Regions from separate parts of the Streptomyces sp. P13-3-3 genome, predicted to be linked through region 2. Evidence: riboswitches for the same ligand, from Rfam matches in the RefSeq annotation. Region 2 holds a riboswitch; each other region holds the start of a gene.
The links. A riboswitch is a leader RNA that binds a small molecule or an ion and turns the genes downstream of it on or off. The one in region 2 is predicted to bind cyclic di-AMP.
Positions count from the first base shown of each region.

Region 1 (7,646 bases), 2.7 Mb from region 2:
CACGGGGTCGAACAGCACCCGCTGTCCGTCGATCTCCGCGAGCACGCTGGAGTGGCCCATCCACGTCAGGCGGAGCCCGGTCGCGGGCGGGCGGTTCAGGTCGGCGAGGGTGGTGGGATGTACCGGGATCGTGCCCCGGGGGGCGCGGCGGGAGCGGGAGTCCTTGTCGAGGAACTGCTTGGCCATGTCCCGTCCCGAACCGGAGGGGCGCACACGGGCCGGTCCGCCCGGGTTCTGGAACACGCCGTTCGCGAAGTGCGGGGACCTGTGGATCCGGGCCAGACGCTCACCGGCCGGCTCCGCGCCGAAGGCCGGGGGCCGCAGGGCGCCGAGCCCCGTCCGGGGGGCGGAAGAAGCGGCCACGGTACCTCCAGATGGAATCGATCGGAGTTTCCATTATGTGCGGTGGCGCCTACGGCCGGGGTGGTTGTGGAAACAGCCCCCGCCCCGCCCTCCCGCCACGGGGGCTCCGCCCCCGAACCCCCGACGCGCAGTTCCCCGCGCCCCCTCAGGGCGTCATCAGCCCCGCGCCCTCAAGACACGCGAGCACCGCGGCCCCCTCAGGGGCGCGAGGAACTGCGCCACCAGCCACAAACCGGCCCGCACACGCCCCCGAGGCACGCAGCTTCACGTGGCCTTCAAGACACGCGAGCACCACGCCCCCTCAGGGGCGCGGGGAACTGCGCGACCAGCCACAAACCGGCCCGCACACGCCCCGCCGGCCCAGCCACCCCGCGCCCCGGGCGCCCAGCGGACCGCGCGCCCCGCGGACCGCGCCTCACGCCACCTTCGCGATCCGCGAGCGGATGTCCGCCGGGGACAGCGTCCCCTTTGCCGTGACGTGGTCGCCCGAGGACTCCCCGCGGAGGCGGCGCCCGATCCACGGGACGAGGTACTCGCGGGCCCAGTGGACGTCGTCCCGCCGGATCTCTAGCGTGCCGCGCGGCGGAAGCGGCGGCCACGGCTGCTCCGGATCGGCGGGCACCTCCAGACCGAGGGCGAGACCCGCGCGCAGTGCGACGCGGGTGTGTCCCTCGGGCGAGAGGTGCAGCCGGTCGGCGTCCCACGCCCTGCGGTCCTGCACGCTGCGCAGCGACCACAGGTCGAGCACCGGGCAGCCGTACCGGTCGGCGACCGCCCTCACGTGCCCGTTGTACGTGGCGATCTTGCCCCGCAGATGCTTGAGCAGCGGGACGCCCCGGGTGTCGAACCCGGTCGTCACCAGAACCGTGCCGCAGGCCGCCGCGAGCTGGGCGATCGCCTTCTCGAACCGTTCGGCCACCTCGTCCGGGTCGGTGCCCGGGCGCAGGATGTCGTTGCCGCCCGCGCAGAAGGAGACCAGGTCCGGGGCGAGTTCGACGGCCCGGGGGACCTGGTCGGCCACGATCTGGTCCAGCAGCTTGCCGCGTACGGCGAGGTTGACGTACCGGAAGTCGCCCTCGGGCCTGCGGTCCGCGAGCAGAACGGCGAGCCGGTCGGCCCAGCCGACGAACGCCCCGTCGGGCCCGGGGTCGCCGACGCCCTCGGTGAAGCTGTCCCCCACCGCCACGTACGACCCGATCACTGTTGCCTTGTCACTCTTCGAATCGTCTGCCACAGCCGGACATGATTCACCTTCGGATGTGACCTACGCGACCGTAGGCGGGGGTTGACGCGCGGTGAGATAAGCCACTTCAAGGTTTGGCCAAGCCAGGAATAGGTACGGCCCCGCGCCCGGCACGGGCCCGGACACACCGAAGGCCGGCCCCGTGGATCGGGGTCGGCCTTCGGCGCGCGTGTCAGGAAGGGTGCCGCTCGGGAGCCGGAGCTCCGGGTGTCAGAGGGAGACGCCCTTGCCGCGGAGGTACGAGATCGGGTCCACGTCCGAGCCGTAGTCCGGGCTGGTGCGGATCTCGAAGTGCAGGTGCGGGCCGGTCACGTTGCCGGTCGCACCGGAGAGACCGACCTGCTGGCCGGCGCTCACCGTCTGGCCCGCGGAGACGGACAGGGAGGACAGGTGGGCGTACTGGGCGTAGTGGCCGTCGTTCAGCTGGATGACGACCTGGTTGCCGTACGCGCCGCCCCAGCCGGCGGAGACGACGGTGCCGGCGCCGACGGCCTTCAGGGGGGTGCCGGTCGGGACGACGAAGTCGGCACCGGTGTGGTAGCCGCTGGACCACATGCTGCCGGCCACCTTGTAGGCGGTGCCGACGCTGCCGCCGGACACCGGGGAGGTGAAGCCGGAGGCGGGGGCGGTCTGCGTGGACGCCTCGTCGGAGGAGGACTCCTCGGCGGCCTTCTGCGCGGGCTTCTCGGCCGGCTTCTCCGCCTTGGGCGCGGCGGGCTCGGCGGCCTGCGGCGAAGTGGACTGCTTCGGGGCGCTCTTGGCGGCCTTGCCGTCGATGGAGAGCTTCAGACCCGGGTGGATGAGCGACGGGTCGTCACCGACGGCCTCGCGGTTGTCCGCGTAGAGCTGCTTCCAGCCACCGTCGACGTGCTCGGCCTCGGCGATCTTGGCGAGGTAGTCGCCGGCCTTCACGGTGTACGTGCGGGCCTCGTCGCCCTTCTCGGCCTTGGCCTGCTGGCCGGTGACGGAGAGCGACCGGACCGACGTCTCGGGGGCGGACTGCGGCGTCGCGGCGTGCGCGCCGGTGGCGCCGAGGAGCGGCAGGGCGAGAGCGGCGCCACCGGTTCCGGCGACGGCGATGGAGCGGGTGAAACGCTGGGCCTTGGTACGGCGGTGCTTACCCTTCGCGGGCATGACGAATTCCTCTCCGGCGCCTACGAGGTGAGCTGTCGGGTGCGGACTGGAGATGTCCGGCCGCGTTGCTGCGCGGCTTAACCCCAAGCCTGTTTCCGGGGCCCGGAACAGGCAGTTGTACCTGTGGGTCCCCCGCTCCTGCCGTACGTCGGGTCAGTGTGTGCGGGCTCCGGGCGGCGGCAGGATTAGGCGTCCGTCCGGATCGGTTGGGAACGTAAGCGACCTCGACGCGGCGAAACAAGCGCGGGTTCCCACGAACCCTCTTTTTCCGTGATCGAAAGGCGGAAATGACGTCACCGTGCGTCGATCCCACGAGTGAGCCGCAGGTGAATTCCCTTGTCACGGTGGGGAATTACGTGAGCATGGCGACAGCACAGGGTCACCGGTATGACGATGCTCACGCACTCCATCCTCAAATCCCTTGCTATCGGGGCACGTTATCCCCAAGTGTCTTATTCGGACAGATCGCCCATTCATCATGAAGTCGGGCAGGACAGTCGACGCAATCGCGACATCCTGATCTTGACGGGACGAGCTCCGGAATCCCGCCTCAGAAACAAACAGAAAGCGACATAATCCAACGTCACAAGGGCGGCCGACACCTCGTTGCCCCTGGCAGCCATGTCGTATCGTCGAGTGGTGCCCGTCGACGAGCCGCGGCGACGGCGCGAAGTGGGAGGAGCCGTCCGTGACGCAGGAGATCCCGTCGACCGAGCCCCAGCTGACCGGGGTGCGCAACTTCCGCGACGTGGGCGGGCTGCCCACGGTGGACGGCCGGCGGGTGCGGCACGGGGTGCTGTTCCGCAGCGGTCACCTCGCCCACGCCACCGCGGAGGACGCCGCCTTCCTCGCCTCGCTCGGTCTGCACACCGTGTTCGACTTCCGCAACGCGGCCGACCAGAAGCTGGAGGGCCCGGACGTGGCACTGCCGGGCGTGCGCAACGTCAACCTGCCGCTGAGCGACCCGGCCGACGGCGCGGAGTTCTGGAAGATGGTGCGCGACGGCGACCTGGACCAGCTGCGCGCGATCCTCGCCGACGGCCAGGGCGCGGACCGCATGATCACCTCGTACCGCACGATCATCAAGGAGCGGACCCCCGAGCACTCCCAGGTGCTGCGCGCGCTCGCCGAGGACAGCGTCCCCGCGCTGATGCACTGCGCGGCCGGCAAGGACCGCGCGGGCCTCTCGGTGGCGGTGACCCTGCTCGCCGTGGGTGTGGAGTGCGACGCGATCGTCGAGGACTACCTGAAGTCCAACGCCAAGCACCGCCGCTACAAGGTGCGGCGCAGCGGCAGCTCCCCCGACGCCTACTCCCCCGAGGTCATGGAGCTGCTCAGCCCGCTCTTCGACGCGCGCGCGGAGTATCTGGCGGCCGCCTTCGACACGGTCGAGGAGACCTGGGGCGGCGTGGACGCCTACCTGGAACAGGGGCTCGGGCTCACCCCGGCCCACCGGGAGCGGCTGCGCGAGCGCCTGCTCGACTGACACCCGCCCCCGTGCGCGCCTCGCCCCGTGGCCGCTACTTCTTCGGCGCGATCTCGAAGAGGAAGTAGATGAAGGCCGCGAAGAGGTGCCCGACCACGACGTAGACGAACAGCCTGACCCAGAGGGCCCTCGGGAACTTCTCCTCCATGTCCTTGCCGGTCACGGTGTCTCTCCATGGGTCGGGCCCAGGCACAGGGCGGCCGTGGGACTCTGCAGCAGGGTGTGCACGAACAGCAGCTCGACCCCGTCGGGGTCCTGCGCGGCGATGCGGTGCGGGGTGAGCGAGTCGAAGTGGGCGCTGTCGCCCGGGGACAGCCGGTGGAGGGTGTCCCCGAGGCGCAGCCGCAGCCGCCCCTTGAGGACGTACAGCCACTCCTCGCCGGGGTGGACGCGCACGATGTCGCCCTGGGAGCCGTGCGGCACGTGGACCCGCAGGGCCTGCATGCCGCGCCCGGCGGCCCCGGCCTGCCAGTAGGTCCAGCCGCCGGCCTCGGTGGGTTCCATGTCGGCGGCGCGCACCACGGCGTCACGCTCGACGGCCGACTCCCCGAGCAGCTCGGAGACGGTCGTACCGTAGATCCGCGCGAGGGAGAGCAGCATCGGCAGCGAGGGCTGGCGCTGTCCGGTCTCCAGCCGGGAGAGGTGGGCGGGTGACAGGCCCGCCTGCCGTGCGGCGGCCTCCAGCGTCAGGGAGGCCCGCCGGCGCAGGGCACGCAGCTGAGGAGCGACCGCGGGGAGGGCCCCGACAGGCTCGTCCCGCGGCTCGGTCTCGGAGGAGCTCATGCCTCCATTAAGCACCGGACTTTGCCTTTGGGGCAATTTTCTTGCCTCAGAGGCAAAGCCCGTCGTGCTCGTCGCGGTCAGCGGTTGGCGACCGCCTGCTTCACCAGGGTCCGGCCGAAGTCCCAGATGAGCCCGCCCTCGTGGGCGTCGTCCATCACCGCGGTGAAGGCGTCCACGAACCGGTCCACGTCCCCCTCGTCGACGATCAGCGGGGGGATCAGCTTGATCACCTCGAGGTGGTCCCCTGACACCTGCGTGAGGATACGGTGCCGCTGGAGCAGCGGGACCACCACCATCTGAGCGAACAGCCCCTTGCGGGCCGCCTGGAGCATGGCCCAGCGCGAGCGCAGTTTCAGCGAGCGGGGCCGCCCGAACTCGATGCCGATCATCAGGCCCCGGCCGCGGACGTCGGCGAGCAGCTCGTACCGGTCGGTCAGGGCGGCCAGCCGGGTCCGCAGCAGGTCCCCGACCCTGCGCACGTGCGCCACGATCTGTTCGTCCTCCATGACCGACAGGACCGCGAGGCCCGCCGCCATGGCCTGCGCGTTGGCGCCGAAGCTGGCGGAGTGCACCAGCACACGGTCCATCGACGAGAAGACCTTCCTGAAGATCCACTCCTTGCCGAGCGTGGCCCCGACCGGCACGTACCCGCCGGACAGCGCCTTGGCCACGCACACCAGGTCCGGCTCCACGCCCTCCTCGTGCTGGTAGGCGTAGAAGTCACCGGTGCGGCCGAGCCCGGTCTGCACCTCGTCGGCGATCAGCAGCGCCTTGTGCCGGTGCAGCAGGTCCTGCGCGGCCCGCAGATAGCCGGGCGGGGCCTCGTGGACGCCCTTGCCCTGGATCGGCTCCACGATCAGCGCGGCCACGTCGCCCTTGCGCAGCTCCCGCTCCAGCGCGTCGAGGTCGCCGAGCGGCACGGCCGTGTCGGGCAGCAGCGGGGCGAACCCGTCCCGGAAGCCGGGCTCGCCGTTGACGGACAGGGCGCCGGTGGTCAGCCCGTGGAAGGCGTGGTCGCAGTAGAGCACCCTGGGCCGGCCGGTGGCGTAGCGGGCGAACTTCAGGGCGCCCTCCACGGCCTCCGTGCCGCTGTTGCCGAAGAACACCCGGTCCAGGTGCGGGCTGTGGACGAGGAGCCGTTCGGCGAGCAGGCCCGGCAGCGGCTGGCAGTCGAAGCGGGTGAGGTCGGCGAGCGACAGGTCCAGGACGTCGTGCAGCGCCTTGCGGACCACGGGGTGGTGGCGGCCGAGCCCCATCACCCCGAACCCGGCGAGCATGTCCAGGTGGTCGTTCCCTTCGGCGTCCCAGAAGTGGGCGCCCTCGGCGCGCTCGTAGACCTTGTCGAAGCCGATGGTGTGCAGCATGCGCGGGAGCTGCGGGTTGAGGTACCGGTTGTGCAGTTCGTAGCGCTCGGCCCCGCGCTCTGCCAGCAGGGCGCCGATGTCGAACTTCCCGGCCTGGGACGACTCCGACGCGGACTCCGCGGTGGTCATGCCTGGTGCTCCTGTGCGTCCGGTGACTGTTTCGCGAGTTCCTCCCGGGCGGCGAGGCTCGCACTGATCCGCCCGGCGACGTCGACGGGCGTGAGACCGATGTCGGCGAGGACCTCGCCGCGCTTGGCGTGCGCGAGGAACTGCTCCGGGATGCCGAACCGCCGCACCGGCACGTCGACGTCGGCGTCGCCCAGAACCAGCGCCACCGCCGAGCCGACCCCGGCGGCGCGGCTGTTGTCCTCCACCACGGCCACCAGCCGGTGCCGGGCGGCCAGCGGCGGGAGGGCGGGGTCGACGGGCTTCACCCAGCGGGGGTCGACCACGGTGCAGCCGATCCCGCGTGCCCGGAGCAGGTCCGCGGCCTGGAGGCAGACGGACGCCATCGCCCCGACGGCCACCAGCAGCACCTCGGGGTCGTCCGCGCGGTGCAGCACGTCCATGCCGCCGATCCGGTCCACCGCCGGGACCGCCGGGCCGACGGACTCCTTCGGGAAGCGCAGCAGGGTCGGCGCGTCGTCCACGGCGACCGCCTCGCGGAGCTGGGCGCGCAATTGGTCGGCGTCGCGGGGCGCGGCGATGCGCAGGCCGGGCACCACCTGGAGCACCGACATGTCCCACATGCCGTTGTGGGAGGGGCCGTCGGTGCCGGTGACGCCCGCCCGGTCCAGGACGAAGGTGACGCCGCAGCGGTGCAGGGCCACGTCCATCAGGAGCTGGTCGAAGGCGCGGTTGAGGAAGGTGGCGTAGACGGCGACGACCGGGTGGAGTCCGCCGGTGGCGAGCCCGGCGGCGGAGACGGCGGCGTGCTGCTCGGCGATGCCGACGTCCCACACCCGGTCCGGGAAGCGTTCGGCGAACGGGCCGAGGCCGACCGGGTGGAGCATGGCGGCGGTGATGGCCACCACGTCCTCGCGTTCCTCGCCGATCCTGACGATCTCCTCGCCGAAGACCGAGGTCCAGGACGGCCCGCCGGAGGGGGCGAGGGGCGCGCAGGTGAGCGGGTCCATCACGCCGACGGTGTGGAAGTGGTCCTCCTCGTGGGCGAGGGCGGGCTCGTAGCCGCGGCCCTTCTCGGTGATGCAGTGCACGAGGACGGGGCCGTGGAAGCGTTTGGCGCGGCGCAGCGCGGACTCCACGGCCCGGA
Region 1 is NZ_CP192228.1:3,006,563-3,014,208, reverse strand. It holds gene ACQZOG_RS13710 (MBL fold metallo-hydrolase) at 1-363, opposite strand, end outside; gene ACQZOG_RS13705 (SGNH/GDSL hydrolase family protein) at 779-1,564, opposite strand; gene ACQZOG_RS13700 (M23 family metallopeptidase) at 1,817-2,740, opposite strand; cyclic di-AMP (ydaO/yuaA leader) riboswitch at 2,745-2,909, opposite strand; gene ACQZOG_RS13695 (tyrosine-protein phosphatase) at 3,429-4,226, shown strand; gene ACQZOG_RS13690 (DUF6126 family protein) at 4,261-4,389, opposite strand; gene ACQZOG_RS13685 (helix-turn-helix domain-containing protein) at 4,386-5,009, opposite strand; gene ACQZOG_RS13680 (aspartate aminotransferase family protein) at 5,087-6,502, opposite strand; gene dxs (1-deoxy-D-xylulose-5-phosphate synthase) at 6,499-7,646, opposite strand, start outside.
Region 1: it holds a riboswitch for cyclic di-AMP, as region 2 does, so the genes downstream of both, ACQZOG_RS13700 (M23 family metallopeptidase) here and ACQZOG_RS01370 (M23 family metallopeptidase) in region 2, are expected to answer to the same signal.

Region 2 (7,646 bases):
CCGACCGCGACCTCGTGGAGGCCTGTCACGCCACCATGCGGGGCGAGCCCTTCCTCTACCCGGGGGCGGTCAACGCGCTCATCCACAATTACCTCGACCTCGCGCGGGAGGGCCGCTCCCTGCCCGCGAAGGCCATCACGGACCGCGAGGAGCAGATCCTCAAGCTCGTCGCCGAGGGCCACACCTCGCAGCAGATCGCGGACATGCTGGTGATCAGCCCCAAGACGGTGGAGCGGCACCGCGCCAACCTGCTCGCCAAGCTGGGCCTGAGGGACCGCCTTGAGCTCACCCGGTACGCCATCCGGGTCGGCCTGATCGAGCCCTGACCTCTGCCCCCGGCGGCACGGGTTGCCAGACTGGAGCCGGACCGCGCAGCGGTCCCGCCGCCGCCCGCACCCGGGAGAGCCCGCCGATGCCGTACCCGTACGTCCTGCTGTCCGCCGCCGTCTCCCTCGACGGCTACCTGGACGACACCGGCCCGGAGCGGCTGCTGCTGTCGAGCCCGGCCGACTTCGACCGGGTCGACGAGGTCCGGGCGTCGGTGGACGCCATCCTGGTCGGCGCGGGCACGATCCGCGCCGACAACCCCCGGCTGCTGGTCAACTCGCCCGAGCGGCGCGCCGCCCGGGTCGCCGACGGCCTGCCCGAGTACCCGCTGAAGGTCACGGTGAGCGGCTCCGGGGACCTGGACCCTGCGGCCCGCTTCTGGCACACCGGCGGCGAGAAGGTCCTCTACACCACCGGCAAGGGTGCCGAACGCGCCCGAGCCCTGGGCATCGCCGCCGACGTGGTGCCGCTCGGCGACACCGTGGAGTGGCGGCCGCTGCTGGAGCACCTGCACGACGTGCGCGGGGTGCGGCGGCTGATGGTGGAGGGCGGCGGGCGGATCCACACCCAGCTGACGACCGAAGGCCTCGCCGACGAGCTCCAGCTCGTCCTCGCCCCGCTGTTCGTCGGCGACCCGGACGCCCCCCGCCTGTTCGGCCCCGGCTCCTACCAGGGCGGGCGGCTGCGCCTGGTGGAGACCCGGCCCGTCGGCGACGTCGTCCTGACGCGCTACGAACCCACCGCGCCCGGCACCGGCGCGCTGCCGTCCGCCGCTGACCGTCACTGGCTCGCCCTCGCCTGCGACCTGGCCGGACAGTGCCCGCCCTCCGAGACCGCGTTCAGCGTCGGCGCGGTCGTGGTCGCCGCCGACGGGACCGAGCTGGCGCGGGGCCACTCCCGGGAGGGCGACGACCCGGTGGTGCACGCGGAGGAGGCCGCGCTCGCCAAGGCCGACCCCGCCGACCCGCGGCTGGCCGGCGCCACCGTCTACTCCAGCCTGGAGCCGTGCGCCCGCCGCGCGTCCCGTCCGGCACCCTGCGCGCGGCTGATCCTGGACGCGGGGGTGCGCCGGGTGGTCACGGCCTGGCGGGAGCCGGACACCTTCGTGACGGACGCCGACGGCAGCGCCGTCCTGGCGGACGGGGGCGCCACGGTGCTGGTGCTGCCGGAGTTCGAGCAGCGCGCGAAGGCGCCGAACGCGCACCTGCTGGGCGGCTGATCGCGCCCGCCGGGGAAGCGATGTGCATCGAACCCCGTGGATGCCGTACACTCGTGTTTACCGACGCGGGGTGGAGCAGCTCGGTAGCTCGCTGGGCTCATAACCCAGAGGTCGCAGGTTCAAATCCTGTCCCCGCTACTGAAGGCCGAGGGCCGGAATCCGAAAGGGTTCCGGCCCTCGGTGCTTTCCATGACGGCGCTCGTTGCCCGCCCCTTCACGCGTCCTCCACCTCGCCTTTCGCGCACAGTGAGCGAACGGCGCCGCAGCGCATAACAACTGACGAACCGTCAGGTTCGGCCGGTCGTCCGAGGCGCAGTCAACTCGCCCGTTTTCGCCCGCTCGTGGCGCTTAAGTCCACGCGGAAATCGTTAACGATCAAGAGGAACGGCTTGGAATCCGGCCCCCGCGTCTATTAACGTTCGATAACGCAGCGCGGTCGTCCCAGCCGTCACAGAAGGCGGCTCCGTGCGCACGCGCCGAATCCCGCAAGGGAACCGGGGAACCACCACCATGGGGTGAATCGGGCGGATACCGCCGTGGAGGCACGGTTCGTATACGCGCGTAGGAGACCTTCCCGCTCCGAACCCGTCAGCTAACCCGGTAGGCGAAGACGGAAGGAAAGGAGCGCGCCCACGTGGCGTCCAACCCGCCTGCCCCCGAGGCCCCGTTCAAGCCGAACGACACCTTCGCGTACGGCGCCCCCGGCGCCGAAGAGGGCCCCTTCGAGGAGTGGAACCCCACCGCGGAGTCCGTGCGGCCCGTGCGTGGCCGGCACCGCGTCGCCAAGCAGCGCGGAGGCGGACTCGCCCGCAGCTCCACCGTCCTCGGCGTCGGCGTCATAGCCGCCGTCGGCGCCGGCGGCATGGCCAGCGCCCAGACCGGCAAGCCGCCCGTCTCCATCTCCATCCCCGACCTTCCCCACGTGGGTTCCCTCATCTCCGACGAGGAAACGCCCAAGGGATCCAGCACCCCCCTCAGCGACATCGGCAGGATGGCCGCCGCCGACACCGGCGCCGAGGAGGGCGCGGACGCCGGCGAGGCGCTGCGCGCCCGCATCATGGCCCAGGTCGAGCAGCAGCAGGGCCAGGCGCAGAGCAAGGCGGAGGCCGCCGCCCTCGCCGCCGCCGAGAAGGAGGCCGCCGAGGCCGCCGCCAAGGCGGAGAAGGAGGCCAAGGAGAAGGCCGAGGCCGCCAAGAAGAAGGCGGAGGAGGAGGCCGCGAAGAAGGCCGAGGCCGAGCGCCTCGCCGAGCTGGCCAAGCAGTACGCGCTGCCGACCTCCTCGTACACCATCACCTCGACCTTCGGTCAGGCCGGCGCCTACTGGTCCTCCGGCTACCACACCGGCCTCGACTTCGCCGCGCCCACCGGCACCCTGATCAAGGCGGTCCACACCGGCACGATCACCTCCGCCGGCTGGGACGGCTCGTACGGCTACAAGACCGTGCTCACCCTCGACGACGGCACCGAGGTCTGGTACGCCCACCAGTCGTCGATCAACGTCAGCGTCGGCCAGAAGGTCGCCACCGGCGACGTGATCGGCCGCGTCGGCGCGACCGGCAACGTGACCGGCGCCCACCTCCACCTCGAGGTCCACACCGGCTCCGGCGGCGTCGACCCGGCGGCCTGGCTGGCCGGCAAGGGCCTCAGCATCTGAACCACCGGCGGCCGGCTCCCGGCTGCCGACGCCGTGAACGCCGGCAGCCCCGACGACGACCCCCCGACGTCAGGGCTGCCGGTTCCGCGTGTCCGGGGCCTTCTCAGCGCCGGTAGGGGTTCTCCCCGTACGCCGGATACGGCGGCTGCCCCTGCGGCGGCCACACCGCCGGGACCGGCCCGTACGCCCAGCCCGCGCCGTACGGCACCCGGGGCGCCGTGAGGCGGGCCGCGTGCTCCAGCGCCGGGCGGGCCGCCTGGCGCCGGTGCCACAGCTCCAGCAGCAGCTCCCGCTCCCGCGTCACGAAGTCCGCCCCCGCCTTCCCCGCACGGCCCCGGTGCCGCAGGAACGCCAGCTGCGTCGCGTACACCTCGTACTGGGAGACCGCCCGCGCCGCCGGCCTGCCCCCGTGCTCGCGGGCGAACTTACGGGCGAGGCGCCGCGCCCGCATCGAGCCCAGCGCGAACGGCTCCGACGGGCGCAGCCAGCCCGCCACCGCGTACGCGGGCAGCTCCGTGCGCACGGTCCGCAGCTCCCGCTGCCGCGTCCACACCACGAGCCAGGTCAGCAGCCCGAACGTCGGGACCATGAACGCCCCGTACACCGCGATGAAGCCGAACTGGCCGAGCGTGGCGGAGCCGTTCCACAGGGCGTGCATGCCCATCGCGAGGAGCAGCCCGGCGAGGGGGAGGAGGACGCGCCGCACCCGCTGGCGGTCGGCGGCCAGCGCGGCCGCGCCGAACCCGATGCCGGTGAGCACGGTGAACAGGGGGTGCGCGAAGGGCGACATGACGACGCGCACGAAGAAGGTCGCCGCGGTGACCGAGGCGATGCCGCTGCCGCCGGTGAGCTGGTCGGTGCCGAAGGCGTTGCCCAGGTAGAGGACGTTCTCGGTGAACGCGAAACCGGTCGCGGTGAACCCGGCCGCCACCACGCCGTCGAGGATCCCGTGGAAGTCGCGTCTGCGGAACAGGAAGAGCAGCAGCACCGCCGCCGCCTTCGCCGTCTCCTCCACGACCGGCGCTATGACCGTCGCGCCCAGGGTGTCGGCGCCGGCCGGGTCGGCGGTGGTCGTCGCTATCCACCGGGTGGCGAAGCTGTTCGCCACGATCGCGATGAGCGCCGCCGCGCACGCGCCCCAGGCGAAGGCGAACAGCAGGTTCCGCCAGGGGCCCGGCTCCACCCGGCCCAGCCAGCGGAACGCCGCCAGCAGCAGCGGGACCGGCAGCACGGCCAGCCCCAGACCGACGAGAAAGCCCTGCGTGCCCGTCTGCTCCCGCACCAGCGCGAGGATCACCAGACCGGACAGGGCCAGCAGCGTGACCATCGCTCCGTAGCGGACCGCCGGGCGCTGCCACCAGTGCGGGTGCCGCAGCGTGCTGCCGGGAGCTGCGCCGGGGTGCGGCGGGTACGGAGGGCTGCTGGCCACGGGATCGACCCTAACGAGGAAGGGGCAGGGCTGCGTGCCGGCGCGGGGCCCCGGGGGAGGTCAGACGGTGTCCCCGTCCGGGCGGTCGGCGCGGTCGTCGTGCGGTACGCGGCGGAAGAGCAGGTCGTTCACCACATGACCCTTGTCCAGCCCCTGCCGCTCGAAACGGGTGAGCGGCCGGAACGCGGGACGCGGCGCGAAACCGCCGTCCTCCCGGGTGTTCTCGAAGTCCGGGTGCGCGGTCAGCACCTCGAGCATCTGCCCCGCGTACGGCTCCCAGTCGGTGGCGCAGTGCACGGTCGCGCCCGGCGCGAGGCGGGACGCGGCCAGGGTGAGGAACTCCGGCTGGATCAGCCGCCGCTTGTGGTGCCGCTTCTTCGGCCACGGGTCGGGGAAGAAGACGCGCAGCCCGCTCAGCGCGTCCGGGGCGAGCATCTCGCGCAGCAGGATGATCGCGTCGCCGTTCGCCACGCGCACGTTGGTCAGGCCGCGCTCCTCGGCGAGGTGCAGCAGATGCCCCTGGCCGGGGGTGTGGACGTCGACGGCGAGGATGTTCGTGTCCGGGTCGGCGGCGGCCATCTCCGCGGTGGCCTCGCCCATGCCGAAGCCGATCTCCAGGACGACCGGCCGGCCGTTCCCGAACAGCTCGGCCAGGTCCAGCCGGCGGCTGCCGTCGATGTCGAGCCCCCACACCGGCCACAGCCGCTGCAGCGCGTCCGCCTGGCCCGCGGTGACGCGGCTGCGGCGGGGCTGGAAGCTGCGGATCCGGCGTTCGAAGTGCGACCCGGCGGGGTCGGCCTTCGGGCCGTCGGGGAAGCGCGGCTCCCCCTTCGCGCGGGCGCGGGGGGCCGGCTCGCCGGCGGTCCGCTCGGCGTGCGGTGCTTCGGGGGTGCTCATCGCGGAATCAGACACAGTGCCCTCGATTTTACGGGGACGGCGCGCCCGGCCGCCCGGCCGCCCGACGGCCGCGCCCGTCACGCGTACTCACCGCTCGCTCTCGGCGAGGCCGGCCAGCGTCCGGCGGGCGATCTCCCGGCCGATCGGCAGCGAGGCGGTCGCGGCGGGCGAGGGGGCGTTCAGCACGTGCACCGCGCGGGGCGCCTCCCGGATCAGGAAGTCGTCGACCAGCGTGCCGTCGCGCAGCACCGCCTGCGCCCGCACCCCGGCCGCCGTCGGCACCAGGTCCTCGTCCCGCACGGCGGGCAGCAGCCGGCGCACGGCCCGCGCGAAGGCCGGCTTGGACAGCGAGCGGTGCAGCTCCCCGGCGCCGTACCGCCAGTGGCGGCGGGCCAGCTGCCAGGAGCCCGGCCAGGCCAGGGTCGCGCCCAGCTCGCGCGGCCGCACCGTCCGCCAGTCGTACCCCTCGCGGGCCAGCGCCGGGACCGCGTTCGGCCCCACGTGCACCCCGTCGTCCGTGCCCCGGGTGAGGTGGACGCCGAGGAAGGGGAACGCCGGGTCCGGCACCGGGTATACCAGGCCGCGCACGAGCTCGGGGCGGGCCAGCTCGTAGTACTCCCCGCGGAACGGCACGATGCGGGCGCCGGGCTCGTCGCCCGTGAGCAGCGCGATCCGGTCGCAGTGCAGCCCCGCGCAGTTCACCAGCGTGCGGGCGCGCACGATGTCGCCGGCGGCCGTCAGCACGGCCACGCCCCGGTCGGGCCGGCGGTCGATCCGGACCACCTCCGCGCCGTGCCGCACGTCCGCCCCGGACGCCTCCGCGAGCCGGCGGGCCACCGCGCCGTAGTCGCAGATGCCGGTGGTGCCGACATGGATCGCGGCCAGGCCCTGGACCTCCGGCTCGTACTCGGCGATCTGCGCGCCGCACAGCTCGCGCACCGACAGGCCGTTCTCCCGGCCGCGCTGCACCAGGGCGTGCAGCCGGGGCAGCTCCTCGCGCTCCGTGGCGACGATCAGCTTGCCCGTCACCGCGTGCGGGATGTCGTACTCGGCGCAGAACTTGACCATCTCGGCCGCGCCCGACACCGCGTACCGCGCCTTCAGGGAGCCGGGGCGGTAGTAGATGCCGCTGTGGACCACCCCGCTGTTGCGTCCCGTCTGGTGCCGGGCCGTGCCCTGCTCCTTCTCCAGCACGGTCACCCGCGTGCCCGGGGCGGCCCGCCCGATGGCATACGCCGTCGACAGGCCGACGATCCCGCCGCCGATCACCACCACGTCACAGTCGTACGACCCCGCCGCCACCTGCGCCACCTCCCGCGTCGATAGTGCACTGCGCCACTGACAACGGCTTCAAACCAAGGGCGGGGCGGGACGGGTCAGGCCGTGGTCATCAGCAGCGGGCGGGCGCGCTCGCGCAGCTCGACCACGCGCGGCTCGTCGCCGTACGGCTCCAGCCGGTGCAGCAGGTCCTTGACGTACTCCGTGGTGCGCGCGGAGGAGATGCGGCCGGCCACCTCCACGGCCCGTACGCCCTGCTCACAGGCGGCGTCCAGGTTCCCGGACTCCAGTTCGGCGACCGCGGAGACCACCAGGCGCAGGCCGTGCGAGCGCACGAACTCCTCCGTGGGCTTCGACAGCGCCTGCTCGGTGAAGCGGCGCACCTGGCGGGGCGCCTTCAGGTCCCGGTAGCACTCGGCCGCGTCGGCGGCGAACCGGTCGTAGGAGTAGAAGCCGAGCCAGGTCGGGTCGCTGTCGCCGGGCCGGGACCGCTCCAGCCAGCTCTCCGCCGACTTCAGCGCGGCGCCGGCCGCCTGCGCGTCCCCGGCGCGTGCGTGCGCGCGTGCCTCGACCAGGCGGAAGAAGCTGAGGGTGCGGGCGGTGGCCAGGCCGCGGTTGCGCTCCAGGGCGGCCTGGGCGAGGTCCACGCCCTCGTCGCCGAAGCCGCGGTACGTCGCCTGGAGCGACATGGAGGCGAGGACGTATCCGCCGAGGGGCACGTCGGCCGCCGCGCGGGCCAGGCGCAGGGCCTGGATGTAGTAGCGCTGCGCCGCCTCCTGCTGGCCGGTGTCGAAGGCCATCCAGCCCGCGAGGCGGGTGAGTTCGGCGGCCGCGCCGAAGAG
Region 2 is NZ_CP192228.1:283,849-291,494, forward strand. It holds gene ACQZOG_RS01355 (response regulator) at 1-326, shown strand, start outside; gene ACQZOG_RS01360 (dihydrofolate reductase family protein) at 413-1,546, shown strand; tRNA gene ACQZOG_RS01365 (tRNA-Met) at 1,611-1,684, shown strand; cyclic di-AMP (ydaO/yuaA leader) riboswitch at 2,011-2,168, shown strand; gene ACQZOG_RS01370 (M23 family metallopeptidase) at 2,181-3,200, shown strand; gene ACQZOG_RS01375 (PrsW family intramembrane metalloprotease) at 3,304-4,629, opposite strand; gene trmB (tRNA (guanosine(46)-N7)-methyltransferase TrmB) at 4,690-5,526, opposite strand; gene lhgO (L-2-hydroxyglutarate oxidase) at 5,614-6,837, opposite strand; gene ACQZOG_RS01390 (hypothetical protein) at 6,903-7,646, opposite strand, start outside.

Region 3 (7,646 bases), 3.7 Mb from region 2:
ATACCCCTGGCTAGGCTCCGGCCTCATGGACGTACTCCTCCACATCTTCGTCGGTCTGCACATCATCGGCATCGCGTCGCTGCTCGGCGGCTTCCTCACCCAGATGAAGGCGATGGGCGCGGGCACCGCCCGCTTCGTCCCCGCGATGCTGCACGGCGCGCTGACGATGCTGGTCACCGGCGTCGCCCTCGTGGGTCTCAACGAGGCCCAGGATTACTCCGTCGACCACGTCAAGATCGGCGTGAAGCTGGCGCTGCTGATCGTGATCCTCGGCCTGGTCTACGTGAAGCGGGACGAGGAGAAGGTGGACAAGGGCGTCTTCGGCCTGGTCGGCCTGCTGACCGTGGCCAACATCTTCATCGCGGTCCTCTGGACCTGAGCCCCTCGTCCCGGAACACCGGGCGCCGCCGTGGACACGGAAACCGCCGACCGAGCCGTCACCGGCCCGGTCGGCGGTTTCGTTTCCGCGCGTCGAGAGGCCCGTCAGGCCGGGCGGACGATGCTGTGGATCGCGGAGTCGCCGTCGTAGTAGATCGACTCCTCGCGGACGTACGTGCCCGGCTTCGGGGCGTGGATCATCATGCCGTTGCCGATGTAGATGCCCACGTGGGTGACGTCGTCGTAGAAGAAGACCAGGTCACCGGGTTGCGCCTGGGACACCGGGACGGTGGTGCCCGCGTTCACCTGGTCGTACGTGGTGCGCGGGAGGGAGACGCCGGCGGCCTTCCAGGCGGCCTGGGTCAGCCCCGAGCAGTCGTAGGAGCCGGGTCCGGTCGCGCCCCAGACGTACGGCTTGCCGATCTGCGCGCGGGCGAAGGCGAGGGCCTTCTCCGCCTTGGTGCCGTACGACGAGTCGGCCGGCGGGGTCTCGGCCGAGCCGGTGGACCCGGAGCCCTCCGAGGTGCCGCCGCCCTGCTGCGCGGCCTCCTCGCGAGCCTGCTCCTGCTCCGCCTGCTGCCGGGCCAGCTCCGCGGCCTTGCGGGCGGCCTCCTCCTGCTTGCGCTTCTCGATCGCGGCGAGCCGCGCCTTCTCCTCCGCGGTCAGCTTCGACAGCAGTTCGCGCGCGTCGGCGAGCTTCTTCTGGACGGTGGCCTTGGCCGTCTTCAGGTCGCCCTGCGTCTCGGTGAGCGTGCGGAGGCTCTCGGTGGCCTCCTGCCGCTTCTTCATCGTCTCGGTCTGCTGGGTGACGTAGTCGTCCACCGCCGCCTTCTGGCGGCCGGTCATCCGGTCCAGCACCTGACGCTGGTCGAAGATGTCCTGCGGGGTCTCCGCGAGCAGGAACGTCGCGGTGTCCGGCATGCCCGCGCCGGTGCGGTACTGGGCGGCGGCGTAGGAGCCCAGCTCCGAGCGCGCGTCGTTCAGCTTCTGTGTGCGCTTCGCCACGTCGTCGAGGAGGGTGTCGACGCGCTTGCGCTGCTTGGTGGTCTTCTCCTTGGCCGCGTTGTACTTCTCGGTCGCCGACTCGGCCTGGCGGTAGAGGTCGCCGACCTTCTTCTCCACCTCCTCCAGGCTCGGCCGGTCCCCTCCGGGGGAGGCGTTGGCCGTCTGGGAGAGCAGGGCCACAGAGGTGAGCGCGGCCGTGGCGAGGGCCGGGGTGCGTATGCCTGCCACGCGCGTGCCGGGGGTGCGCGACTTGCGGTGCGACGCCAAGGGAGGCGACTCCTTCCGGTGCTCCGCCTACCGGGTTAGCTGTCGGGTTCGGGCGGGTGGAAGGGTTGCCCTACGGCCTCTCCGAAGAGTGGGCCGATTCACCCCAAGTCTCGGTGGGTCCCCGGCTCCGGCTGCCCTGGCGGACAGTGACGGACTCGGCGGGGGCCGCGCGGCCCGGCGAGGTTCGCCGGCAGGGGACGAGCGGCCCGGACGGCACGGTAGCCAACTGGTGTGGCCCTTGTGAAGGTTGATGGGTGATATGCCCGATACATTTTCGTGACCTTCTTGTGGATGTCACGCACGGTGAGGCGCTGGCCGTGGAGGGTGCCCGCCGCGGCGCCCCGGGGAGGGGCCGGGGGATGTTTCCGGGGCGGGCCCGGGTTGTCGGTGGAGCGCCCTAGACTCGGAGAGCGATGAGCAGCCTCTTTGACGACAGCTTCCTGGCGGACCTCCAGGCCCAGCGCGGCCCGGCGGACGAGCCCCCGCCGCCGCCCGAGGACGAGCACGCCCCGGAGCCCCTGCCGGACGACCTGTTCGGCGGGAAGTTCGACGTGCCCCCGGAGCGGGACTCCTACTACCGGGACGGCGCCCCGCGCCCGGTGATCGACTCCGCCGCGCTGCTCGAGGGGCTGAACGACAACCAGCGCGCCGCGGTCGTGCACTCCGGCTCCCCGCTGCTCATCGTCGCCGGAGCCGGGTCCGGCAAGACCCGTGTGCTCACCCACCGCATCGCCCACCTGCTCGCCGAGCGGGGCGTCCACCCGGGCCAGATCCTCGCGATCACCTTCACCAACAAGGCCGCGGGCGAGATGAAGGAGCGCGTCGAGCAGCTCGTCGGCCCCCGGGCGAACGCGATGTGGGTGATGACCTTCCACAGCGCGTGCGTCCGCATCCTGCGCCGCGAGTCCAAGAAGCTCGGCTTCACGTCGTCCTTCTCGATCTACGACGCCGCCGACTCCAAGCGTCTGATGGCCCTGGTCTGCCGTGACCTGGACCTCGACCCCAAGCGCTTCCCGCCGAAGTCCTTCAGCACCAAGATCAGCAACCTGAAGAACGAGCTGATCGACGAGGAGGACTTCGCCGCCCAGGCCACCGACGGCTTCGAGAAGACCCTCGCCCAGGCCTACGCGCTCTACCAGTCCCGCCTGCGCGAGGCGAACGCGCTGGACTTCGACGACCTGATCATGACGACGGTCAACCTGCTCCGCGCCTTCCCCGACGTCGCCGAGCACTACCGCCGCCGCTTCCGGCACGTCCTGGTCGACGAGTACCAGGACACCAACCACGCCCAGTACGCCCTGGTGCGCGAGCTGGTCGGGGGCGCCTCCGAGCACCCCGTCGACGTCCCGCCGGAGGCCGAGGTGCCGCCCGCCGAGCTGTGCGTGGTGGGCGACGCCGACCAGTCCATCTACGCCTTCCGCGGCGCGACCATCCGCAACATCCTCCAGTTCGAGGAGGACTACCCGGACGCGACGACCATCCTGCTGGAGCAGAACTACCGCTCCACGCAGACGATCCTGTCCGCCGCCAACGCCGTCATCGAGCGCAACGAGTCCCGCCGCCCGAAGAACCTGTGGACCAACGCGGGCGAGGGCGCCCGCATCACGGGGTACGTCGCGGACACCGAGCACGACGAGGCGCAGTTCGTCGCCGACGAGATAGACCGCCTCACGGACGCGGGCGAGGCCAAGGCCGGCGACGTCGCCGTCTTCTACCGCACCAACGCCCAGTCCCGTGTCTTCGAGGAGATCTTCATCCGCGTCGGCCTGCCCTACAAGGTCGTCGGCGGCGTGCGCTTCTACGAGCGCAAGGAGGTCCGGGACGTCCTGGCCTACCTGCGGGTGCTGGCCAACCCGGAGGACTCGGTGCCGCTGCGCCGCATCCTCAACGTCCCCAAGCGCGGCATCGGCGACCGCGCCGAGGCCATGATCGACGCGCTCGCCCAGCGGGAGAAGATCAGCTTCCCGCAGGCGCTGCGCCGCGTCGACGAGGCGTACGGCATGGCCGCCCGGTCGGCGAACGCCGTCAAGCGGTTCAACACGCTGATGGAGGACCTCCGCACGGTCGTCGAGTCGGGCGCCGGACCGGCGACGGTGCTGGAGGCCATCCTCGAACGCACCGGCTACCTCGCCGAGTTGCAGGCCTCCACCGACCCGCAGGACGAGACCCGCATCGAGAACCTCCAGGAACTCGCGGCCGTCGCCCTGGAGTTCGAGCAGGAGCGCGGCGAGGGCGAGACGGGCACGCTGGCCGACTTCCTCGAGCAGGTCGCGCTGGTCGCCGACTCCGACCAGATCCCCGACGAGGAGGACGGCGACGGCGTCATCACGCTGATGACCCTGCACACCGCCAAGGGCCTGGAGTTCCCGGTCGTCTTCCTCACCGGCATGGAGGACGGCGTCTTCCCGCACATGCGCGCCCTCGGCCAGACCAAGGAGCTGGAGGAGGAGCGCCGCCTGGCCTACGTCGGCATCACGCGGGCCCGCGAGCGGCTCTACCTCACCCGGTCGGTGATGCGCAGCGCCTGGGGCCAGCCGTCGTACAACCCGCCGTCGCGTTTCCTGGAGGAGATCCCGGCCACGCACCTGGACTGGAAGCGGACCGGGGCGAGCGGCCCCGTGGCCAACGGCCCGGTGTCCGGGGTGGCCGCGTCGCTGTCGTCCTCCCGCTCCCGCTCGTCCGCGTCGGGCGCCTCCGGCTTCGCCACCCGGCGCACCTCGGAGAAGCCCGTGGTGTCGCTGGCCGTCGGGGACCGGGTCACGCACGACCAGTTCGGTCTGGGCACGGTCGTCGCGGTGAAGGGCACGGGGGCGAACGCCGAGGCGACGATCGACTTCGGCGACGAGAAGCCCAAGCGCCTGCTGCTGCGGTACGCGCCGGTGGAGAAGCTCTAGCCGACCGGGCGGTGGCACGTCGCGGGGCCGGAGTCCGCTCCGGCCCGGCAGGCCCTACGTCGGTTCGATGCCGTGGCTGCGGAACCAGGCGAGCGGGTCGATCGACGAGCCGCCGCCGGGGCGGACCTCGAAGTGCAGGTGCGGGCCGGTCGAGTTGCCGGAGTTCCCGGAGAACGCGACCTGGTCGCCGGCCTTGACGGTCGCGCCGGAGGGCACCTGGTAGCTGGAGAGGTGGCAGTACCAGGTCTCCGTGCCGTCCTTCGCCGTCACGATCAGCATGTTGCCGTAGGCGGAGTTGTACTGCGTGCGCACCGTGCCGTCGGTCGCCGCCAGCACGGGCGTGCCGTACGAGACGGGGAAGTCGATGCCGGTGTGGAGGGACATCCAGTTGATGCCGGACTGGCCGTAGTAGGCGCTGAGTCCGTGCTGCGCCACCGGGAGCGCGAACTTCGGGCGGAGCCGCTCCTTGCGGGCCGCCTCCTCGGCCGCCCGCTTGCGCTCGAGCTCCTGCTGGGCCTTGAGGTCGATGCGGCCCTGGGCGCGGCTGGCCCGGTCGGCGAAGTCGTCGGCGCCGGCGGCGACACCCTCGAGCTGGGTGTCCAGCTTGACGTTGACGGCGGACGGCTGGACGGGCTGGGCGTCCGCGGCGGTCGTCCGCGCCTCCTGGCCGCCCTCCTCGGACAGGTCGCCCACCGAGGCGGCGGCGATGCCGGCGACCCCCATCACGCACGCCGAGGGCACGGCCACGGTCAGCAGCGCGGAGCGCTTGGGCGGGGTGCGGCGGCGTGAGCGGGACCCGGAGCGTGAGGCGGCGCGCGGTGCGGGGGCGACCTCCTCCTGCTCGTCGAGGAGGGAGACGGCGGGGAGTTCGCCGGTGTCGGCCGGTTCACCGGCCCCGGGTTCGTCCGGACCGGGCTCGCCGCGGTAGTCGTCCTCCGCGTACGGCTGGTCGGGCGCGCCCTGGTCGTAGGACTCCTGCGCGAAGTCCTCGTGCGCCGCGAGGTTCTCCTGCTCGTACGGCTCTCCGCCGTACTGCGCGTCCGGTGCGGGCGTCGCACCGCCGTCGGAGTTCCACTGGGTGGCGTCGTAGACGCCGCTGTCGAAGGTCTGCGTGCCCCAGTCCCACTGCTGGGTCGGGTCCGCGGGCTGCTCGGCCTGGTCGGGCTGGAGCCACGCGTTCGCGTCCCACTGGCCGGTCTCCGGGGATCCGCCCTGCTGGGGGATCACCGCCATCGGCTGCTGCCCGGTGGTCCAGGCGGTCGCGTCGTGGCCGCCGGTGTCGTACGCGGCCTGCTGGAAGGCGTAGGCGTCGTAGTGCCCGGTGTCCTGCGCGCCGGCCGTCCACTGGCCCGTGGTCCAGGCGGCCTGCGCGGGGTCCTCGCCCGGCATGCTCCCGAAGAGGGGGTCGGCGGCGAAGGTGCCGGCGGTGTGCTCACCGGTGCCGTAGTAGGTGGCGTCGTAGCCGGCGTAGGAGGTGACGTCCCCGTACGGGACCTCCTGGCTGCCGTACGACGCGTAGGGCGCCGAGGCGGCATCGGAGGCCGGAGCCGGGGTCATGGTCCCCGACGGGTGACGGTCGTTCACCAACTTCTCTTTCGCCTCGACAACAGGGGCTGCCAGAGCAGTGCGGCGACTGTACCCGGCGGTATGCGGGCGCGACAATCTTCCACAGGTTTCGCGCCCGCAGGAAACGGGCATTCGGTCGGGTTTCGGTGGCCGGTGGGCGCGGTCTTGGCTCTACGTTCGACTTGTGTTCGAAATTGGGACGCATGGGCGTCGACAAGTCGGCCGTCGCTGACCGTTGTTGTTCGCTTCTGGACGCGGAAGATCGCTCCGTGGGAGGGAGAGGCGCGGGCGTGTCGTGCGCCCCCAGCGCCTCAGGCCACCGTGAGACCGTTCGCCCGTCCGCCGGACGGTTCACCCGGATGCGCCGTGTCCAGCGCCTCCCGGATGCCCGTCGCCACCGCCGGGTGCACCGGCAGCGCCAGGTGCCCCACCCCGCTCACCCGCACGTTGACCGCCTTCAGGTCCGGGTGCTCGACGCACGCGTTCTCCAGCGGATCCATGATGTGGTCGAGGTCGCTCCAGAACGCCACGAAGTGCGTACGGCACCCGGGCGCGGGCCGGGCCAGCTCCTCCAGCACCGGGGAGCCGGGACGCATCTGCCGCACGATCGGATGGGCGTTGGCCAGCGGCGCCACGCGCGTGCCGGAGTGCGGGGTGCCGAGCGTGACCAGCGTCCGCACCCTCCGGTCACCGCCCAGCCGCTGCACGTAGTACCGCGCGATCAGCCCGCCGAGGCTGTGCCCGACCACGTCCACCCGCTCGCTGCCCGTGCGCTCGCAGACCTGCTCGACGTGCCGGCCGAGCAGCTCGGCCGCCGTGCGGATGTCGCACGTCAGCGGGGAGTAGTTGAGCGACTCGATCTGCTGCCGGCCGTGCTGGGCCAGACTGCGGCGCAGCAGGACGAAGACCGAGCGGTTGTCGATGAAGCCGTGCAGCAGCACGACCGGCGGCTTGGCCTCCGTCGGCAGCTGCGCCGTCCCCTCCGGGGCGGTCAGCGCCGAACGGTCGGGGCCGCGCCGCTCCTGGATGATGCCGGCGGGATAGAGGAGGACATGGCCCGCCAGGATCGCCAGCTCCAGGGCGGTGGCCTTCAGCAGGCCCACGGAGAGATCCGCCAGCCGGGCCGGCAGCAGACGCCGGCAGAGGGGCAGGAACGGAAGAGCTGCCTGGGTGACCTTCATGGCCGACCTCCTGTCGGCACGCGAGGGGACAGCCTCGTCCCCCGTGTGCCCTCGTGGAATGGCGCTCCGAGTGCGGTCGACGGTGCGCGCCGGTGAAGCGCGGACGGTGCGCGGTGGTGGGTCGACCTCGAGGCGCATCCCTTATGCGCATGTTCCCACTGTTGTCCCTGTGTCGCACGAGCACTCGGCCTCGGGGCCGGGCCCGGGAACGCTGCGCGACGGACGTGTCCCACCGTGTGATTTCCCCCTCCCTGTGCACCGTGAAACTGCCGGTTGCGGGATGCTGGAGATAACGTTCGTTCACTTCTGCGGCCGGTTCCGGCCGGGGAATCCGTGCGATGTGTGCGGTACTGGT
Region 3 is NZ_CP192228.1:3,949,437-3,957,082, forward strand. It holds gene ACQZOG_RS18175 (hypothetical protein) at 26-379, shown strand; gene ACQZOG_RS18180 (NlpC/P60 family protein) at 484-1,650, opposite strand; cyclic di-AMP (ydaO/yuaA leader) riboswitch at 1,675-1,811, opposite strand; gene pcrA (DNA helicase PcrA) at 2,064-4,544, shown strand; gene ACQZOG_RS18190 (peptidoglycan DD-metalloendopeptidase family protein) at 4,599-6,242, opposite strand; gene ACQZOG_RS18195 (esterase/lipase family protein) at 6,422-7,291, opposite strand.
Region 3: it holds a riboswitch for cyclic di-AMP, as region 2 does, so the genes downstream of both, ACQZOG_RS18180 (NlpC/P60 family protein) here and ACQZOG_RS01370 (M23 family metallopeptidase) in region 2, are expected to answer to the same signal.

Region 4 (7,646 bases), 3.5 Mb from region 2:
CGTCGGCCAAGGGCGCGGGCAGCCGGGGCGAGCGCAAGGCCAAGGCCGCCGCGGCCGAGCTGCCCGAGCCGCTCCAGCCGGCGTTCGAGGCGCTCCGCGCCTGGCGCGCCGAGACGGCCAGGGAACAGGGCGTCCCGGCGTACGTGATCTTCCACGACGCCACGCTGCGGGAGATCGTCACGGTGTGGCCCACCTCGGTGGAGCAGCTCGGCGGGATCAGCGGCGTGGGCGAGAAGAAGCGGGCGACGTACGGGGAGGGGGTCGTGGAGGTGCTGGCCGGGCTGTCGGCACCGGGTTCCGCAGCGGCACCGGCCGCCGCCGCGCCCGACGCGTCGGCCGAGCTCCCGGCGCCCGAGGACGACTGGCCCGACGAGGAACCCGACTGGACCTGAGCCCGCACGGCTTACGGCAGCGCCGTCAGCCCCGGTGCGAACGTGATCAGCAGGGGGACCAGCGGCACCAGCGACGCCACCGCGGTCGTCAGGGCGCGGTGGCGGCGGCCCAGCCGCGGAGGCGGCTCCAGGAGGCGGTCCACGCGCTCGCCGAGCAGCCGGTGGCTCGAGGAGCAGGACAGCACGCCCCGGTGCTGGTTCAGCTCGATCAGCGCCAGCGCGGTGGTCAGGTGCCCGCAGCGGCGGGAGGCCGTGTCGTCGGCGGCCAGCTCCACCAGCCGGTGCGTCTGCTCGCAGAAGTGGGCGAACAGCGGGACGCGCGGGAAGCCCGCCGCCAGCGCCGCCGACAGATGCAGCAGCCAGTCGTGGCGGGCCCGGGCGTGACCGCGCTCGTGCGTGAGGACCGCGTCGAGCTGGTGGTCCGTGAGCCGCTGCAGCGCACCGGTCGTGACGATCAGCTGGGGCGGGCTGCCCGGCATCCACCAGGCGTCCGGGTACTCCTCCTCCAGCACCAGCAGCGGCCCCCGCCCCTCGGGGAGCCCCGCCGGAAGGTCGGGCGCGCGGTCCCGCAGGTGCGCGCGGGCGCCGGCGCGACGGCGGCGGGCCTCGACCAGCTCGCGGGCGAGCATCGCGGTGGTCCAGGCGGCGCCCCCGGCCAGCAGCACGGTGAGAACGGTCGTCCACGGCGAGGCGTGCGACAGGTCGTAGGCGGCGGTCACGGCGGGCGGCGCCGGCGCGAACAGCTGCGCGCGGACGGTGCCGAAGACGGCGGCGGCGCCCAGCGCCAGGGCGGTCAGACAGCACAGCAGCACGGTGGCCACCAGGCACTGCCACACCCACAGGGCGACGACCGGCTCCCGTTCCGGCCACTTCGCCCGGGTCAGCAGGCGGGGGACGGGCAGGGCGGCGGTCACGGCGACCACGCTCAGCAGGAGCAGGCAGTACGTCATGCCACGGGCTCCGGATCCTGTCGGAAGAAGCGGCTCGGGACGTGCGGTGGTGCGGGCCGCGCGGCGTGGAGAACGACGCACCGCCCGACGCCAAGTATGACGGCGAAGGGCGGTGCGAGTCAGCGTGGTTGTACGCCTCGGCAAGGGCCGGAGGGGTCAGGACGCGGGGACCACCCGTCCCGTCACCTCGCCGAGGCCCACCCGCGCCCCGTCCGGACCCGGCGCCCAGGCGGACAGTGTCACCACGTCGCCGTCCTCCAGGAACGTCCGCTTGCCGTCGGGGAGTTCGAGCGGGTCGCGGCCGTTCCAGGTCAGCTCCAGCAGGGAGCCGCGCTCCCGCTCGGTGGGCCCGCTGACCGTGCCGGAGCCGTAGAGGTCGCCGGTGCGCAGGGAGGCGCCGTTCACCGTCATGTGGGCGAGCTGCTGGGCGGCCGTCCAGTACATGGTGGAGAAGGGGCACTCGGAGACGTCGTGGCCGTTGATCGTCACGGTGATGCGCAGGTCGTAGCCGCCGGGCTCCTCGCCGGAGTCGTCCAGGTAGGGCAGCAGGTCGTGGGTGCGCGCGGGCGGGGCGACGCGGGCCTCGTCCAGGGCGTCCAGCGGGGTGATCCACGCCGACACCGAGGTGGCGAAGGACTTGCCGAGGAACGGGCCGAGGGGCACGTACTCCCAGGCCTGGATGTCGCGGGCGGACCAGTCGTTGAGCAGGCACAGGCCGAAGACGTGGTCGCGGTAGGCGCTCAGCGGGACGGTCCTGCCCTGCTCGGAGGGGACGCCGACGACGAAGCCGACCTCGGCCTCGATGTCCAGCCGCACGGACGGGCCGAAGACCGGGGCGGGGTCGGCGGGCGCCTTGCGCTGTCCGGAGGGGCGCACGACGTCGGTGCCGGACACCACGACGGTGCCGGAGCGGCCGTGGTAACCGATCGGCAGGTGCTTCCAGTTGGGGGTGAGGGAGTCCTCGGCGTCGGGGCGGAAGATCTGCCCGACGTTCCGCGCGTGGTTCTCCGAGGCGTAGAAGTCGACGTAGTCCGCGACCTCGAACGGCAGATGGAGGGTCACCTCGGACAGCGGGTGGAGGAACGGCTCGACGGTCTCCCGGTGCGCCGGGACCGTCACCCACGCGGTGAGCGCGCGGCGCACGTCCGACCAGGCCGTGCGGCCCGCCGCCAGCAGCGGGTTGAGGGTGGGGCGGGCGAGCAGGGAGGCGTAGGGGGAGCCCAGGGCGTGCGCCGCCGCGCCGGCGTCGAGGACGTGGTCGCCCAGCCGGACGCCCACGGTGCGCTCCGCCGAGCCGGGGAGCGAGAAGACGCCGTACGGCAGGTTGTGCGGGCCGAAGGGGTCGCCCTCGGGGACATCGAAGGGGGGCATCGGGTGCTGCCTCGCTTTCGTGTGCGCGGGTGGGCCACGTGTCCGTGGCCGTGCCACACGTTACGGGGTCGCGTCCCGATGGGCCCCTGTTATCAGGGACGACTCCCGGAGCCGGGGGCCCGTGGAGCGCACCGTGTTCCGGTCAAAAGGGAAAACAGGTCTCAACCGGTCGCGTATCGGCGGCACAAGAAGGCAAAACGCACCCAATGCGCGGGCATACGGGCGCGGTGAATCGGACGGTCCTCTTGTCCGTATTCTCTGATCATGGCCGCACCCACCGATTGTTCTCTCATCGCCACCGACCTGGACGGGACGCTGCTGCGCGGTGACGACACCCTCTCCGACCGCTCCCTCGCCGCCCTCGCCCGGGCGGAGCGGGCCGGTGTCCGGCACCTCGTGGTGACCGGCCGGCCGGCCCCCAGAGTGCGGTCGCTGCTCGACGACCTCGGCTGCACGGGGCTCGCGGTGTGCGGACAGGGCGCGCAGGTCTACGACGCCGCCGCGCGGCGGATGCTGTGGTCGGTCCGGCTGGACCGGGAGCTGGCGGAGACCGCGCTCGGCAAGATCGAGGCCGAGGTGGGGGAGGTGTACGCCGCGGTCGACCAGGACGGGGTCGACGGGCTGACGCTGATCGAGCCGGGCTACCGGATGCCGCACCCGAAGCTGCCGTCGGTGCGGGTGGAGCGGCGGGACGACCTGTGGGAGCGGCCGATCAGCAAGGTGCTGCTGCGCCACCCGGAGCTGTCGGACGACGCGCTGGCGGCGGCGGCCCGGTCGGTGGTCGGCTCGCTGGCCACGGTCACCATGTCGGGGCCGGGCACGGTGGAGCTCCAGCCGTGCGGGGTCACCAAGGCGACCGGTCTCGCGCTGGCCGCCGAGCACCTGGGGCTGCGCCCCGAGGACACGGTCGCCTTCGGGGACATGCCGAACGACGTCCCCATGTTCCGGTGGGCGGGCCACGGCGTCGCCATGGCCAACGCGCACCCCGAGCTGAAGGCGGTGGCCGACGAGGTCACCCTGTCGAACGAGGACGACGGCGTGGCCGTCGTCCTCGAGCGACTGTTCGGGCAGACGGCCGCTCTCGGCCGTCAGAGGTCGGCTCAGTACGCGCCGAAGACGTTGTCGATCGAGCCGTAGCGGTCGGCGGCGTAGTTGCAGGCCGCGGCGATGTTGGCGACCGGGTCGAACGGGTCGAAGGCGGTGCCGGGCACGTGGTACGCCTGGAAGGTCGGGTCGATGACCTGGAGCAGGCCCTTCGACGGGGTGCCCTTCACGGCGTTGGAGTCCCACAGGTTGATGGCGGCCGGGTTGCCGGACGACTCCCGCATGATGTTGCGGTGGATGGAGTCGTAGGAGCCGGGGATGCCGTTCTGCGCCATGACGTCCATCGCCTCGCGGATCCAGCCGTCGAGGTTGTCCGGGTACGCGGTCGTGGAGGCGGCGGCCGTGGCCTGGGCCGAGGGGGCCGCGGAGGCGCTGGTGGCGCCGAACAGCGGCAGCGCGACCACGGCGACGCCGGTGCCGGCGACGGCGAGGGAGCGGACGAGGCGGCGGCGCGACGAAGCGATGACGGGCATGTCTGGGTTCCTCTCCTACGCCTGCGAGGTGAGCTGTCGGGTTCGGGCGGGAGAGTGCCCGGCCGTGCCCCTGCGGGCATGGCTTCACCCCGAGCCGTCCCGGCGCGTGTCCGGTACGGCGACTTACCTGGGTCCCCCGCTCCTGCCGTGCGTGAGTTGGTCGTCGGGTGTGATGCGGGTGGCGGCAGGACTCGGCGTCCACCCGGCAGGCCCGGAACGTATGCGAGAGCACATGTCGGGAACAAGTGCGACGATCACGCCACACCCCGTTTGATCTTGGAATGGGTGGTTTTGCGTGCTTGATCCTTTGCGATCGCCAAGCGTCAACTCCGTTGTGTGGAGCGGGATGACGGACGTGTGCGAGGGTGTCCCGGAGGCCGTCCGGCGCGTGACTCACCTCACGGGACGGTGACCGTGAGCGCATTTGTGGCCAAGGGGAATTAGCCCACCAATGACGGCAAATCGGACTCAGGGGTGGTGCAGGATGGTGCGCGGGTCACTGTGTCCGGGAAGCCGAGGTATGTCCGTTGTTATCAGCCGATCAAAAACACTCCGCTTCTGATCCCGTATCGCCCTGCTTGTGACCCCGGGCCCTGGCGGTGATCGAAACCTGACCGGATACGCTGACTCGAGTGGTGGCAGCGACCTATCGACAAACCGTGTAACCGCCAGCAGACACCAGCAGACAGGAGACCCCTCGTGACCGTCGTCGGGCCGTTCGGGCTGAGCGTGCGGGACCAGGCTCTGGAAGCCGATGTCCAGGCCGGATTGACGGCTGTCGAGGAAGGGCTGCTCGAAGCCACCAAGAGCGAGGTGCCGTTCATCACGGAGGCCGCCCAGCACCTGGTGCGGGCCGGCGGCAAGCGGTTCCGTCCGCTGCTCGTCATGCTCGCCGCCCGGTTCGGCGACCCCTACGCGCCCGGCATCGTGCCGTCGGCCGTCGTGGTGGAGCTCACCCACCTGGCCACGCTGTACCACGACGACGTGATGGACGAGGCCGAGGTGCGGCGCGGGGTCGCGAGCGCGAACGCCCGCTGGGGCAACTCGGTCGCCGTGCTCACCGGCGACTTCCTCTTCGCCCGCGCCTCCCACATCCTGGCCGACCTCGGCCCGGAGGCCGTGCGGGTGCAGGCCGAGGCGTTCGAGCGGCTGGTCACCGGCCAGATCCTGGAGACCGCGGGCCCGCAGGACGGCCGCGACCCGGTCGACCACTACCTGGACGTGCTCGGCGGCAAGACCGGCTCCCTCGTCGCCGTCTCCTGCCGGTTCGGCGCGATGATGTCCGGCGCCGACGAGACCGTCGTCGACGTCCTCACCCAGTACGGCGAGCGCCTCGGTGTCGCCTTCCAGCTCGCCGACGACGTCCTCGACGTCGCCTCCGACTCCCACGAGTCCGGCAAGACCCCCGGCACCGACCTGCGCGAGGGCATCGCCACCCTCCCCGTGCTGCGCCTGCGCGAGCGTGCGGCCCGGCTCGGGCTCGCCGAGGACCTCGCCCTGTGCGAGCTGCTCGACTCCGACCTCACCGACGACGCCCGGCACGCCGAGGCGCTGCGCCTGCTGCGCGCCCACCCCGCGCTCGGCCAGGCCCGCCGGGACACCGTGCGCTACGCCGAGGAGGCGCGCGCCGCCCTCGCGCCGCTGCCCGAAGGGCCCGCCAAGTCGGCGCTCGTCGAGCTGTGCGACGCCGTGGTGCACCGGGCCGGCTGACCCGCCCCCGCCGTCCCCCGTACGCCTCCGGTCCCCGGGTGACCCCTACGGGGCGGGGCAGGCGCCCTCGTCCCGTGTCATACCGCAGCAGTACGCGGAGTTGAGCCCGCGGTCTGACGCTTCCGTCCCCCCGATTTGGTCAGATGGACCACGACGGAGAACACCACTTCTCACCGGTTCGGGTGAGAATGGCGGCTCGGGCCGAACTGGTGCGAGGACACGGGACGGAAGCCGCCGCGACGACGGAGGGCACACATGGCACCGTACGAATCCGACGACACGACGACCGCGGGGGAGGAGGAGCCGCGCGCCGGGCGCCGCAAGGCCGCGCGGTACGTGGTCCCCGTCACCGTGATGGGCGTGGCGGCCGCGACGATCGGACTCGTCCCGGCGCTCGCCGACTCCGGCGACCCCGACCTGCCGGACATCACCGCCGCACAGCTCATCGAGAAGATCGCGCAGTCGGACGTGGAGCGGCTGTCCGGCACCGTGAAGATCACCACCGACCTGGGGCTGCCGAACCTCGGCGGGCTGGAGAGCGGCCTGCTCTCCGGCGCCACGGGCGGCGGCGACGGCGAGGGCGGCTCCTCCGCCGACCCGTCCGGCCGGCTCACCGAACTGGCGTCCGGCACGCACACCCTGCGCGTCGCCGCCGACGGCCCGGACCGCCAGAAGCTGTCCCTGCTGGAGAACGCGGCCGAGTACAGCCTCATCCACAACGGCAAGGACGTCTGGGGCTACGACAGCGCGTCCAACGAGGTCTACCACGCCACCGTCGACGAGGCGGACGCGAAGGAGCGGAGCGCGCAGCAGCCTCCGGCCACGCCGAAGGACTTCGCGGAGGAGGCGCTGAAGGCGGTCGACGACACCACGTCCGTGAAGGTCGACGGCACCGCCCAGGTGGCCGGCCGCGACGCCTACCGGCTGGTGGTCGAGCCCAAGCAGTCCGGTTCCACCGTCGGCGCCGTCAGTATCGCCGTGGACGGCGAGACGGGCATGCCGCTGAAGTTCACGCTCACCCCGTCGAGCGGCGGCTCGGCCGTCGTGGACGTCGGCTTCACCAAGGTGAGCTTCGACCGGCCCGACGCCTCCACCTTCGAGTTCACCCCGCCCAAGGGCGCCAAGGTGACCGAGGACACCGAACAGGACCGGGGCCACGGCGACTTCGGCTTCGACAAGCAGCAGCGGGGCCCGAAGTCCGAGGAGGACCTCGCCAAGGGCCTCGACGGACTGCGGATGCTCGGCGAGGGCTGGAACACCGTCGCCGCCTTCGACACCGGCGCCGGCGCCGGCCTGCCCACCGAGGAGGAGGTCGGCGGCGACCTCGGCGGCTTCCTCGGCTCGCTCGGCGACCAGGTCAAGGGCGACTTCGGCAAGGGCACCGTGTTCAGCACCCGCCTGGTCAACGCCCTCATCACCGAGGACGGCAAGGTCTACGTGGGTACGGTCACCAAGGACGCGCTGGTGAAGGCGGCCGAGGCGGGGAAGTAGTCTCCCCGGACCCACGGGCTGGGGAACGGGGGAGCCGATGGACGGGACGTCCGCCACGGAGCAGACACGCGAGGGGCCGTCCGCGGGTGACGTGGTGGTCGTCACCCGCGGACTGACCAAGCGTTACCGCGGCGGACAGCTCGCCGTGGACGACC
Region 4 is NZ_CP192228.1:3,749,360-3,757,005, forward strand. It holds gene recQ (DNA helicase RecQ) at 1-392, shown strand, start outside; gene ACQZOG_RS17195 (M56 family metallopeptidase) at 404-1,342, opposite strand; gene fahA (fumarylacetoacetase) at 1,499-2,713, opposite strand; gene ACQZOG_RS17205 (HAD family hydrolase) at 2,978-3,850, shown strand; gene ACQZOG_RS17210 (transglycosylase SLT domain-containing protein) at 3,814-4,290, opposite strand; cyclic di-AMP (ydaO/yuaA leader) riboswitch at 4,294-4,421, opposite strand; gene ACQZOG_RS17215 (polyprenyl synthetase family protein) at 4,990-6,000, shown strand; gene ACQZOG_RS17220 (LolA family protein) at 6,256-7,491, shown strand; gene ACQZOG_RS17225 (ABC transporter ATP-binding protein) at 7,529-7,646, shown strand, end outside.
Region 4: it holds a riboswitch for cyclic di-AMP, as region 2 does, so the genes downstream of both, ACQZOG_RS17210 (transglycosylase SLT domain-containing protein) here and ACQZOG_RS01370 (M23 family metallopeptidase) in region 2, are expected to answer to the same signal.